2 regions of the Vibrio sp. PSi01 genome follow, and region 1 is predicted to be linked to the other one. Evidence: predicted binding sites of a transcription regulator. Region 1 holds the regulator's gene; the other holds the start of a gene.
What was found. Region 1 encodes MetJ, which represses methionine synthesis genes. Its sites were predicted from a motif close to TTAGACNTNTANANGTCTAA; they were not measured.
Positions count from the first base shown of each region.

Region 1 (5,518 bases):
GTTGCTGATGAATATTCTCTAAGAATGTTCACAACGCGTTGGTAACATTCAGGGTTCGCTAAGCTGCTACCACCAAATTTATGTAGCTGGCGAAAGGTTGTCATTATTAACCCTCCCCTTCAGCGATAAAGCGTTTTGTCTTTTCAAAGGCTTGCTTGAGATCGTCAATCAAATCTTCAGCGTCTTCTAAACCAACCGAAAGGCGTAATAGTTGCTGAGAGATCCCCGCTTCTGCCAAGGCTTCTTCACCCATTGCACGGTGAGTCATCGACGCAGGGTGACAAATCAAGCTTTCAACACCGCCCAAAGACTCAGCTAAAGAGAACAGCGCTAACTCGCCAACAAAGTATTTAAGCGCCTCAAATGAGCCTGAAAATTCAAAGCTCAGCATTGAACCAAAGCCAGACTGCTGTTTCTTCGCAATATCATGACCTGGGTGGTCAGATAAACTTGGGTGATAAATAGTGCCAACAAGATCTTGCTGCTGTAGCGAAGTTAAGATTTCACGCGAGCTCTCTTCATGAACACGCATACGAGCCCCAAGCGTACGAATACCACGTAGCGTCATGTAGCTATCAAACGGTGTGCCGGTCGCACCGATGCAGTTGCCCCACCAAGCTAACTCTTCAGCGTGCTCTTCCGTCTTGGTAACGACCACACCACCAATCACGTCTGAGTGACCATTAATGAATTTCGTTGTTGAGTGGATAACAAAATCGGCACCTAGCTCTAACGGCTTTTGGAACACAGGCGTCAAAAACGTATTATCAACAGCAACCAATGCACCCACTTCTTTTGCTTTACGGCAAGTTTCAGCAATATCAACCACGCGAACCAGTGGGTTCGATGGAGTCTCTAATAAGATCAGCTTAGGCTTAAGTGCGATCGCCGCATCTAGCGCAGCTTGATCCGATTGATCAACAAACAGCACTTTAAAATCGCCTTTAAGCGAACGCGTGTTAAATAGACGGTAAGTACCACCATAACAATCGTGTGGTGCGACAATAAGATCATCACCACCTAAGAAAGTAGACACCCATAAGTTAAGCGCCGACGTGCCACAGTTAGTCACAACGGCACCTTTACCAGACTCCAGTTCAAACAGAGCAGTTTCTAATAAACCACGGTTTGGGTTACCAGAACGGGTGTAATCGTACTTTGGCACTTCACCAAAAGCGGGAAAACCGTAGTTAGTCGACAGATAAATAGGTGGAACTACGGCATGATGTTGAGTGTCTGACTCGATGCCAGTACGTACGGCGATGGTTGCTGGCTTCCGGCTGCTCATAGGTGCTTCCTTACAAGTTTGGCGTCTGGGTATCACAGCAGCTTGTGGGGTTTTTGCGGCTGTGTTAGATATATGTTATTCACTTTACTTTCATAAACGCGAGACGTCAACACTTCTAGACGTCTATATGTCTTTGCTTATGGCAGTAAATCCCGCTAAAATCACCACTATTAATTTATTCTAACAACTAAAGTGATGAAGGTACGCAATGGCCGACTGGAATGGTGAATACATAAGCCCATATGCTGAGCATGGAAAGAAAAGCGAACAAGTAAAGAAAATTACAGTTTCTATCCCTCTAAAAGTGTTAAAGGTTCTCACTGACGAGCGTACTCGCCGCCAGATTAACAACCTACGCCATGCAACAAACAGTGAGCTACTGTGCGAAGCCTTTCTACATGCGTACACAGGCCAGCCACTGCCAACGGATGAAGACCTTCGTAAAGATCGCCCAGATGATATTCCTGCTGAAGTGAAAGAACTGATGACAGCAATGGGTATCGAGTTCGAAGCATTTGACGAAGAATAACAATAACTCAGTCGCTGCCTTCAGTATTGATCCGCTATAGCTGAACCCTATTTGTCACATCAGCCACTATCTTATCTAGGCGTGTGCTGTAAATGATAGACATAAAAAAACCGACTCCTGATGAGTCGGTTTTTTATTATTCTTTTTTGCTCAATCGAGCAACCGCTATAACAAGCGATTACGCCATCCAGTATCTATGCCATATGCTTTTATGCCATATAGTTAGCAGGCATCTCAATACGAGCTACGCCAGATTCAACGGCCGCTTCTGCTACCGCTTTTGCTACACGAGGAAGTAGACGTGGGTCCATTGGCTTAGGAATGATGTAACCCTTACCGAACTCCAGTGCAGTTTCACCTGCAGCTGCTAGTACTTCAGCTGGAACTTCTTCTTTCGCTAGTTCACGAATAGCTTTAACCGCCGCTAGCTTCATTTCGTCATTGATTTCGCTCGCACGTACGTCTAGTGCACCACGGAAAATGAATGGGAAACAAAGTACGTTGTTTACCTGGTTAGGGTAATCACTGCGGCCTGTACCCATAATTAGATCAGAACGAACTTCGTGAGCAAGCTGTGGCTTGATCTCTGGATCAGGGTTTGAACATGCAAACACAACTGGCTTATCAGCCATTAGCGTTAGTGCTTCTGCTGGTAGCAAATTAGGGCCAGATACGCCCAAGAAAAGATCAGCACCTTCAATAACATCTTCAAGCGTACGCTTGTCGGTGTTGTTTGCGAACAGTGCTTTGTACTCATTCAGGTCATCACGACGAGTGTGGATCACACCTTTACGATCAAGCATGTAGATCTTCTCACGCTGAGCGCCACACTTAATCAGTAGTTCCATACAAGCAACTGCGGCTGCTCCGGCGCCTAAGCAAACGATCTTACACTCTTCGAGTTTTTTACCTTGAAGCTCGATTGCATTCAGCATACCCGCGGCAGTTACAATCGCAGTACCATGTTGGTCATCGTGGAATACAGGTACATCACAACGCTCAATCAGGCGACGTTCAATTTCAAAACAGTCTGGTGCTTTGATGTCTTCTAGGTTAATACCGCCGAATGTATCTGCGATATTCGCAACCGTATCAACGAACTCATCGATTGTGCGGTGTTTTACTTCAATATCGATAGAATCTAAACCAGCAAAACGCTTAAACAGTAACGCTTTACCTTCCATAACAGGTTTAGAAGCAATAGGGCCAAGGTTACCTAAGCCAAGAATCGCGGTACCGTTAGAGATAACTGCAACCATGTTGCCTTTACCTGTGTACTTGTAAACGTTATCGACGTTCTGTGCGATCTCTCGGACTGGCTCAGCCACACCAGGACTGTATGCAAGTGCTAGGTCTTCTGCAGAGTTTGCAGGCTTCGTCAGTTCTACGGCAATTTTGCCAGGAATTGGGAACTCATGGTAATCAAGAGCTTGCTGACGGAATTGTTCTTGAGGCGATAATTCTTGAGAGGATTGAGCTTGGCTGCTGTCTTCAGACATAGGTGTAGGTTCCTAGGATATTATTATTTGGGGGATCTTGTTCATGTTAATGGATGTACTTCAAAGTTCCTAGATGGTTGAAGCCTCTGTCTCATTAAAAAACGAGATTTCACTACTAATAAGACCAGTGAGCAGTTGAACTTACTGTCGCTTGTTGCACTTTCGAGTAGATTTCAATCATGCATGATTCAGGCGGAACGATGAGAGTTAAGCTTAGTTGGCGAAAGAGTATAAGAATAGGTTAAGAACGGAATAATATTGATCTGTTTATCAAACGCCAGAAAACAAAAAAGGACACCGAAGTGTCCTTTTTGTTTCTAAATAGCGAGAATTACTTCTTGCTAGAAAGAGCACCGAAACGCTTGTTGAAGCGATCAACACGGCCGCCCGTATCTACGATACGTTGCTTACCAGTGTAGAATGGGTGACATTTGTCACATACGTCTAGGTGGATAGATTCTTTTGCAAGCGTTGAGTTGAACTCAAATGTGTTGCCGCAAGAACAAGTTGCAGTAACTGCTTTGTATTCTGGGTGGATTCCAGCTTTCATGGGATAACCTCAAGTAGGCCGTGTCGCTATACGATTCTAAGCCGCACACCACACGTAGTTAAAAAAATAAATAAAGACACCGCTGTATCACTAAATAGAGATAAAGCCATACCTTTAAGGCGCAGTATAGTAATGAATCTGTGAGATAGGATCAACTAATTTGATACATTTTTCACCAATCGTATCTTTATTTTCTACATCGAGTGGGATTTAGACGTGCTAGTTGGCTTCATACGCTAACTCAGCCTTCTCATCCAAACTGCTTCTCGAATTTAACTGGCTTATCCTTTAGACTGTTCGCTCTCGTCAACTCAGATAAAGCCGTCCCTTTATGCGTCCAATGATTGCCCGTGTGGCACTGCCTGTTCCACTCGACAAGCAGTTCGATTACAAGATTCCCAACCACCTATTTCCTATCATTGGCGGTCGAGTATCTGTGCCATTCGGACGACAAACCTTAACTGGCATCGTCACGGCTCTGGTTAACGAATCAGAATTCGAGCTAGACAAGCTCAAGCCAATCAAAGCTTTATTAGATAACCAACCCGTTTGGCCAGAATCAGTCTACTCACTCTTAATGTGGTGTAGCCAGTTTTATCAGTATCCATTGGGTGAAACTTTGGCTAACGCTCTGCCAAGCGCTTTACGAAAAGGAAAAGCGGCCGACTTCGCAACACTTGTCGAGTGGCAACTGACCCCATCAGGTAGAGATCAGCTGATGCAAGGCTTTGGTCGTGCGGTCAAGCAAGCCAAAGTGATGCACATGCTTGAGCACGGTCCCGTTCCTCATCAAGAGTTCATCGATGAAGAAGTCGGTAGTGCTGTACTCAAGACACTCGAAGAAAAAGGTTGGATTGAATCTGCTGAGAAAAAACCGAAACGCCAACCGTGGCCAACTGACCTCGAAAACGACCAAGACAAACCTAAGCTCAACGAAGAGCAAGCTATCGCGATAGCAACGGTAAATAGCCAAACCGACTTTGGTTGCTTCTTATTAGAAGGTGTCACGGGCTCAGGTAAAACTGAAGTCTACCTTAATATGATCAAGCCGATTCTAGACCAAGGTAAACAAGCGTTAGTCTTGGTTCCTGAAATAGGCCTGACACCTCAAACGATTAACCGCTTTAAACGACGCTTTAATGTACCCGTTGAGGTAATCCATTCAGGGTTAAACGATTCTGAGCGATTGAATGCTTGGTTATCGGCGCGTGATAAAATTGCGGGTATCGTGATTGGTACACGCTCGGCTCTATTCACGCCTTTTGCCGATCTGGGCATCATTATTGTCGATGAAGAACATGATGCTTCATATAAACAGCAAGACAGCCTCCGCTACCACGCTCGTGATGTGGCGATCATGCGTGCTCACAAAGCACAGATTCCGGTTGTTCTTGGTTCAGCTACTCCGGCCTTTGAGACACTGCACAATGCTCAGATCGGTAAATACAGCTACCTCACTCTCACCTCACGCGCGGGGGTCGCTCTGCCGACCACCAATAAAGTATTGGATGTTAAGGGGGAATACCTAGAAAGCGGCTTATCTGCGTCGTTGATTGCAGAAATGCAAAGGCATCTCAAGGCGGGTAACCAAGTGATGTTGTTCCTCAACCGCCGTGGGTTTTCTCCAGCACTGATGTGTCACGATTGTGGTT
Region 1 is NZ_JBHNYN010000012.1:60,928-66,445, forward strand. Features, by position in the region: gene ACFI6G_RS15745 (bifunctional aspartate kinase/homoserine dehydrogenase II) at 1-104, opposite strand, end outside; gene ACFI6G_RS15750 (O-succinylhomoserine (thiol)-lyase) at 107-1,288, opposite strand; gene metJ (met regulon transcriptional regulator MetJ) at 1,497-1,817, shown strand; gene ACFI6G_RS15760 (malic enzyme-like NAD(P)-binding protein) at 2,027-3,316, opposite strand; gene rpmE (50S ribosomal protein L31) at 3,648-3,866, opposite strand; gene priA (primosomal protein N') at 4,198-5,518, shown strand, end outside.

Region 2 (5,518 bases), on a different contig from region 1:
CAGCGAGCCACTACGTCATTTGGGTATAAGTGTTACTTTACACTCCTTCCAACTTCCACTAATACCTCATCACCAACATCATGTCCAAAGGTGTCATTAACACGCTTAAAGTGGTCGAGATCTAGAATGACTATACAGATTCCAAACTGCGAAGTATCAAATGGCATTGGCTGAGTCAATAATTGCTCTAGATAACGTCGGTTGTATAACCCCATTAACTCACACGTTGTCGATTAAGTGATAAGAGCCTTATTTTTGCTTAGAATACTGCGAAGCCTAATCGCCAGCAATATAGCACTAATGCTGACCATTATAATTAATGCGATCACGATTCTGTTTCTAAGTTGTTCCTTTTGAAGTAATAATTCGTTGAGGTCTTTTTCAGTATTGAGTAGCTCATTTTCTTTGGCGAGTGTCGCGGTTGCATAATCTTGTTCTAATAAGAAAATGTCGCTCTGCCTTTTATCAAACAGCAGCGCTTTGTTGCCATGATAATATTGTTTGTAGTATTTCTGGGCAGTATCAAGGTCACCCTGGGATTCGTAATATTCAGCCAGTGTTTTTAAGCTTAGCACTTTCCAACTTCTGCTCCCAACCACTTCAAAAAATGCAAATACTCGTTCAAGATCACTCAATATCATGTATTAAGACCGTTACAAATTGAGTGATCATATCACTGCTGTTTACTTATATTAGAAACTTATTATACCGATCACTATGCAGATTAAAATATCGCTATTTAGCAGAATGACGACGTGTATTTCTCACTAATTAGAATAATCAGGCGACTTTCTTGATTTAACTCAGGCAATCATCTACCTCATTGGCGTTATAGTGATTTTCCTGTTCCTACCTCCGCGGATTTTTTAGAACAAGCGGAAGCATAATGAGAATTAACAATGACCCAAATTAATGAACAACGCCTTGTCGACCATTTCTGCGATCTTGTGAAAATCGATAGTGAATCACGTAACGAAAAAGCCATTGCTGAAGCGCTGGCTGAGCAGCTAGGCGAATTAGGCTTTGACGTACATAAACTGGCTGTTCCAGAAGAAGTGTCGAACGGTTTCAATATTTATGCACGTTTAGATGGCACTCTTTCAGGCAGCACTGTATTCAGCTGCCACATGGATACAGTAACGCCAGGTATCGGCATTGAGCCAATCATAGAAGACGGCATCATCCGTTCAAAAGGCAACACTATTCTGGGTGGCGACGATAAGTCTGGTATCGCAGCTATCATGGAAGCGGTTCGCGTAATTAAAGCGGAAGGCAAAGAACACAAAACTATTGAGATTGCATTTACTGTATTCGAAGAGGGCGGTCTATTCGGCTCTTTGAACTTCGATATGTCTTACATCAAATCTGAGCACGCTATCGTGCTTGATACAGGTGGCCCGATTGGTACCATCGTAAACGCAGCGCCTGGACAGCAAAAAATTGTTGCGAAGATCAAAGGTCGCCCTGCTCACGCTGGTTTAGCGCCAGAAGAAGGCATCAGCGCAATTCAAGTGGCTGCAGACGCAATCACTAAGATGAACCTGCTTCGTATCGATGAAGAAACAACAGCAAATGTTGGTATTGTTGAAGGCGGTCAAGCGACTAACATCGTAATGCCAGAGCTTAAAGTCGTGGCTGAAGCTCGTTCTCTAAGCGGCGAAAAGCTAACAGCTCAAGTTGAGCACATGATCTCTACATTCCAAGAGAGTGCGAAGCAGTTCGGCGCTGAAGTAGAAATCGACTCTACTCGAGCTTACGATGCATTCGTTATTGCAGACGATCACCCGCATATTCTTTCTATCAAATCAGCGTTTGAGAAGCTTGGCGTAACCGCAAACACCAAACGCACTGGTGGTGGTAGCGATGCAAACAACTTCAACGCGAAAGGCCTAACAACGGTTAACCTTTCTACTGGTATGGCGAAAGTTCACACCACTGAAGAATACATTGCAGTGAAAGACATGGTCGCAATCACTGAGTTTGTAGTGGCTTACGTAACACAATAATCTTACTTGTTAGCGAGGTGGTGAAAGCCATTTAGCCAATATCAAAAAGCCGAGTTCACATGTGACTCGGCTTTTTTGTATCTGAATTTAGCCAGAAGTTCTAGCCTAAAAACCTCTACGCTTCCAAAACTGGCTTTCGTCTTTTGCTACTAGGTCGAATGTCTTGTCGGCGATGATGTTGCCTTTTAGCTCAACCGTCATGCGCCATTTGCCCAGCTTGTTCGAGACAGGCGCCCAGATAGTGTCACCTAAGTAGAAATCCCAATCATTGTTACCGACATACTCTTCGCCATCGAACGGTTCGAGCACTTCACCTTTGTCTGTAGTGATATTGGGGTGATAAATGCAGTAACGGATCTTCTCACCTTTGGCTTTTTTGATATTCAGAATATAACCAAATTCGACATCGATTTCAGCGTCGACAATGGTGGTGAACTCTTGGATTTTTGGAAGATCTTTTGATTTGGAATCCCAAGTGGAATAGATACCATAAGAAGTCATGTCGACCATGACAGAGCGCTTTGCCATTTCAATCGTTACCTTGATGTTGTTCTATATAATTGATGTTGTTTGTCATTCACTATGAGTACAGACATTAAACCCCGAACACGGCTATTCTTGCCAGTCTTTCGCCATACGTTTAATCACTGACGGTTCAATATCGTGAATACTGCCATATTGCTCTCGGCACACTTCGATAACCAATTCTGCTTTATATTTGAGTGCAAGTTGGCGGTAGGCCTTCATTTCCCAATGCTTAACAAAGGTATTCGAAACAACCACATCTAGCCCTTGTTTCAAGCCGTTTTCTACAGTGTTCTGACACCACTTATGTGCCTGCTGTAACTGCTTAGGGTCAAAACGGTACTCACCTTTCTCATTCACGTAATACATATCGGCTTCGACGTGGAGTGCATCGTAGGTTTTTGCTTTTGTTGACTTGCCAGAACCGGGCAACCCTCGAATGAGTATTAACTTCATCAGATACTTTATGGTCTGTTTAAAAGCGTGAGTTTATCTTAAATGCCAACGAGTTGCTTTGATAACTGACATTTGGCAATCTGCCAGTTTTCAAACCGACGCACTGAGCTATAACGCCAAGTTTACGTTTGAAAGACCAGACTTCAGTTCTCCAAGAAACTCGGTATCTCAACTGGTATAAAACACAAAATATTTACATCTATCCACTTTGCATGTCGACAAGCGTATCAAACTACTATAGATTTAGAAGTATAGACGTCTACATATCTAGCTTAGGGAGAAAGCTGTGCCTATTCGCATTCCAGACCAATTGCCAGCATCCGATGTTCTTCGTGAAGAAAACATCTTTATTATGCCGTTATCAAGAGCATCGACACAGGAAATTCGTCCACTTCGAGTCTTGATCCTCAACCTAATGCCGAAGAAGATTGAAACTGAAACTCAATTCTTACGCCTACTGTCAAACAGCCCATTGCAAGTCGATGTAGAACTGTTGCGCATTGATGACCGACCAAGTAAAAACACGCCAACTGAACACCTTGATAACTTTTATCGTCAATTTGAGATGGTAAAAAACCGCAACTTTGATGGACTGATCATCACTGGAGCACCACTTGGTTTGGTTCAATTTGAAGATGTTATCTATTGGGACCATCTAAAAACAATCATGGAATGGGCAAACAAACATGTCACTTCTACTTTGTATGTATGTTGGGCCGCTCAAGCAGGATTAAAGCTCTTATATGATCTGCCAAAGCGCACTCGTAAAGAGAAGCTGTCTGGTGTTTATAACCACGAGATACACAATCCATTCCACCCTATATTACGTGGCTTCGACGATACATTCTTAGCTCCGCACTCTCGCTATGCTGATTTCTCTCAGGAATACTTAGCAGAGCATACTGATCTCGATGTTCTCGCGACTTCAGATGTTGCAGGCGTATATTTAGCCGCAACCAAAGACAAACGAAATGTCTTCGTAACGGGTCACCCTGAGTATGATGCTCATACGCTTCACAATGAGTACATCCGCGACTTAGGCGAAGGGATGGAGCCGGTTATTCCAATCAACTACTATCCGAACAACAATCCAGACAACAAGCCCGTTGCAAGTTGGCGTAGTCATGGTCACTTATTATTCTCAAACTGGTTGAACTACTGCGTTTATCAACAAACGCCTTACGATTTGGATCACTTCAGCGAAGACAACTTTACCAAAGACGATTAAGTTTTTTCTTCCGATTCACAAACATATAAAGCCGCGTTCATTAGGTTGTTGATAAAACACCGAATTGGGCGCGGTTTTTTTATGGTGTGTGGGTCGCATTCCATAATAGATTTACCACTTCAATGGGTTTGATTTCATATGATGGGTTGGTGTTCATAAGGAGCTTCACATGCCTGCCAAGCCATTATTACCTAAACCCTTTTCGTTATCCCGCCCCCTTTCATTATCAAGTATGGTACTCCTCGCCTCGCTTTCATTAGTCGGTTGCGTCTCTGTCACTGAAGGTCCACCAAAGATTGAAAGTGATCCTATCGCTATGTCGGAATCTCGAATCGAATTGGGCTTGGGCTACATGGGACAAGGCAATATGGTGAGAGCGCGTGAAAATCTTGAGCTCGCAATTAGACACGCACCTAGTTACTACCGTGCTCGGCTTTCAATGGCGCATTACTACGAACGAGTGGGCGAAGTAGACGAAGCAAGATCTACTTATCGAAAGGCATTGAGTCTAGATTCTAGAAACGGCAATGTATTGAACAACTACGGTACATTTTTGTGTAAACAGGGTGAATACGAACAAGCCGATAAGTACTTCAATCGCGCCATCGACCAGCCCTACTACTATCTCGTCTCAGCAAGTTATGAAAACGCGGCGTTTTGTGCATTTAAGGCTGGTAATACCGACCAAGCAAAATACTACTTCAGCAGAGCGATTGACCATGACCCAAACCGCGTAAAATCGATACTACAGTTATCAAAAATCGAAGTGAGTGACGCCGATTACAATGAAGCTCGACTTCGTTTATTCAAATTCCACCAGCGTTATGGCTATCAAATTCCATCGCTTAAAATCTTGGTCGATCTCGAAAATAAAGCGGGTAATAGTGCTCTAGAGCAGAAGTATCAGAGTAAATTAGATGAATTGCTTTCTGCTTAACGATTATGCAAAACACAAAAAACGGGCTTGTTGCGTTAACAACAAGCCCGTCCATATTTCAGCTTAATGTCTTAACTAAGTGCGGCCACTATTTAAGCGCAATCCACTCTTGTCTTTGCTCATCGTCCATAAAGGTCCATGCGATAAAGCGACTCACCTTCTGGCCTTGCGACATCTCGACCACTTTCACTTGTTTAGCGCGTAGCTTACCTAGCTCAGAGCGAACCATACCGATGTTGTCTTTCTTAGAAATCAATGTCGTAAACCACAAGACTTGAGTAGCAAAAAGTTGACTCTCTCTCGCCATCTTCATAATGAAAGCGGCTTCACCACCCGGACACCAAAGTTCAGACTTTTGGCCACCAA
Region 2 is NZ_JBHNYN010000001.1:389,233-394,750, reverse strand. Features, by position in the region: partial or broken gene ACFI6G_RS01785 (GGDEF domain-containing protein) at 1-638, opposite strand, end outside; gene ACFI6G_RS01780 (M20/M25/M40 family metallo-hydrolase) at 900-2,006, shown strand; gene ACFI6G_RS01775 (DUF3859 domain-containing protein) at 2,112-2,534, opposite strand; gene ACFI6G_RS01770 (ATP-binding protein) at 2,619-2,987, opposite strand; gene metA (homoserine O-acetyltransferase MetA) at 3,274-4,215, shown strand; gene pilW (type IV pilus biogenesis/stability protein PilW) at 4,385-5,152, shown strand; gene rlmF (23S rRNA (adenine(1618)-N(6))-methyltransferase RlmF) at 5,241-5,518, opposite strand, start outside.
Region 2: a site for MetJ is predicted at 3,231-3,250, ahead of metA (homoserine O-acetyltransferase MetA). Genes of this name have one in related genera too.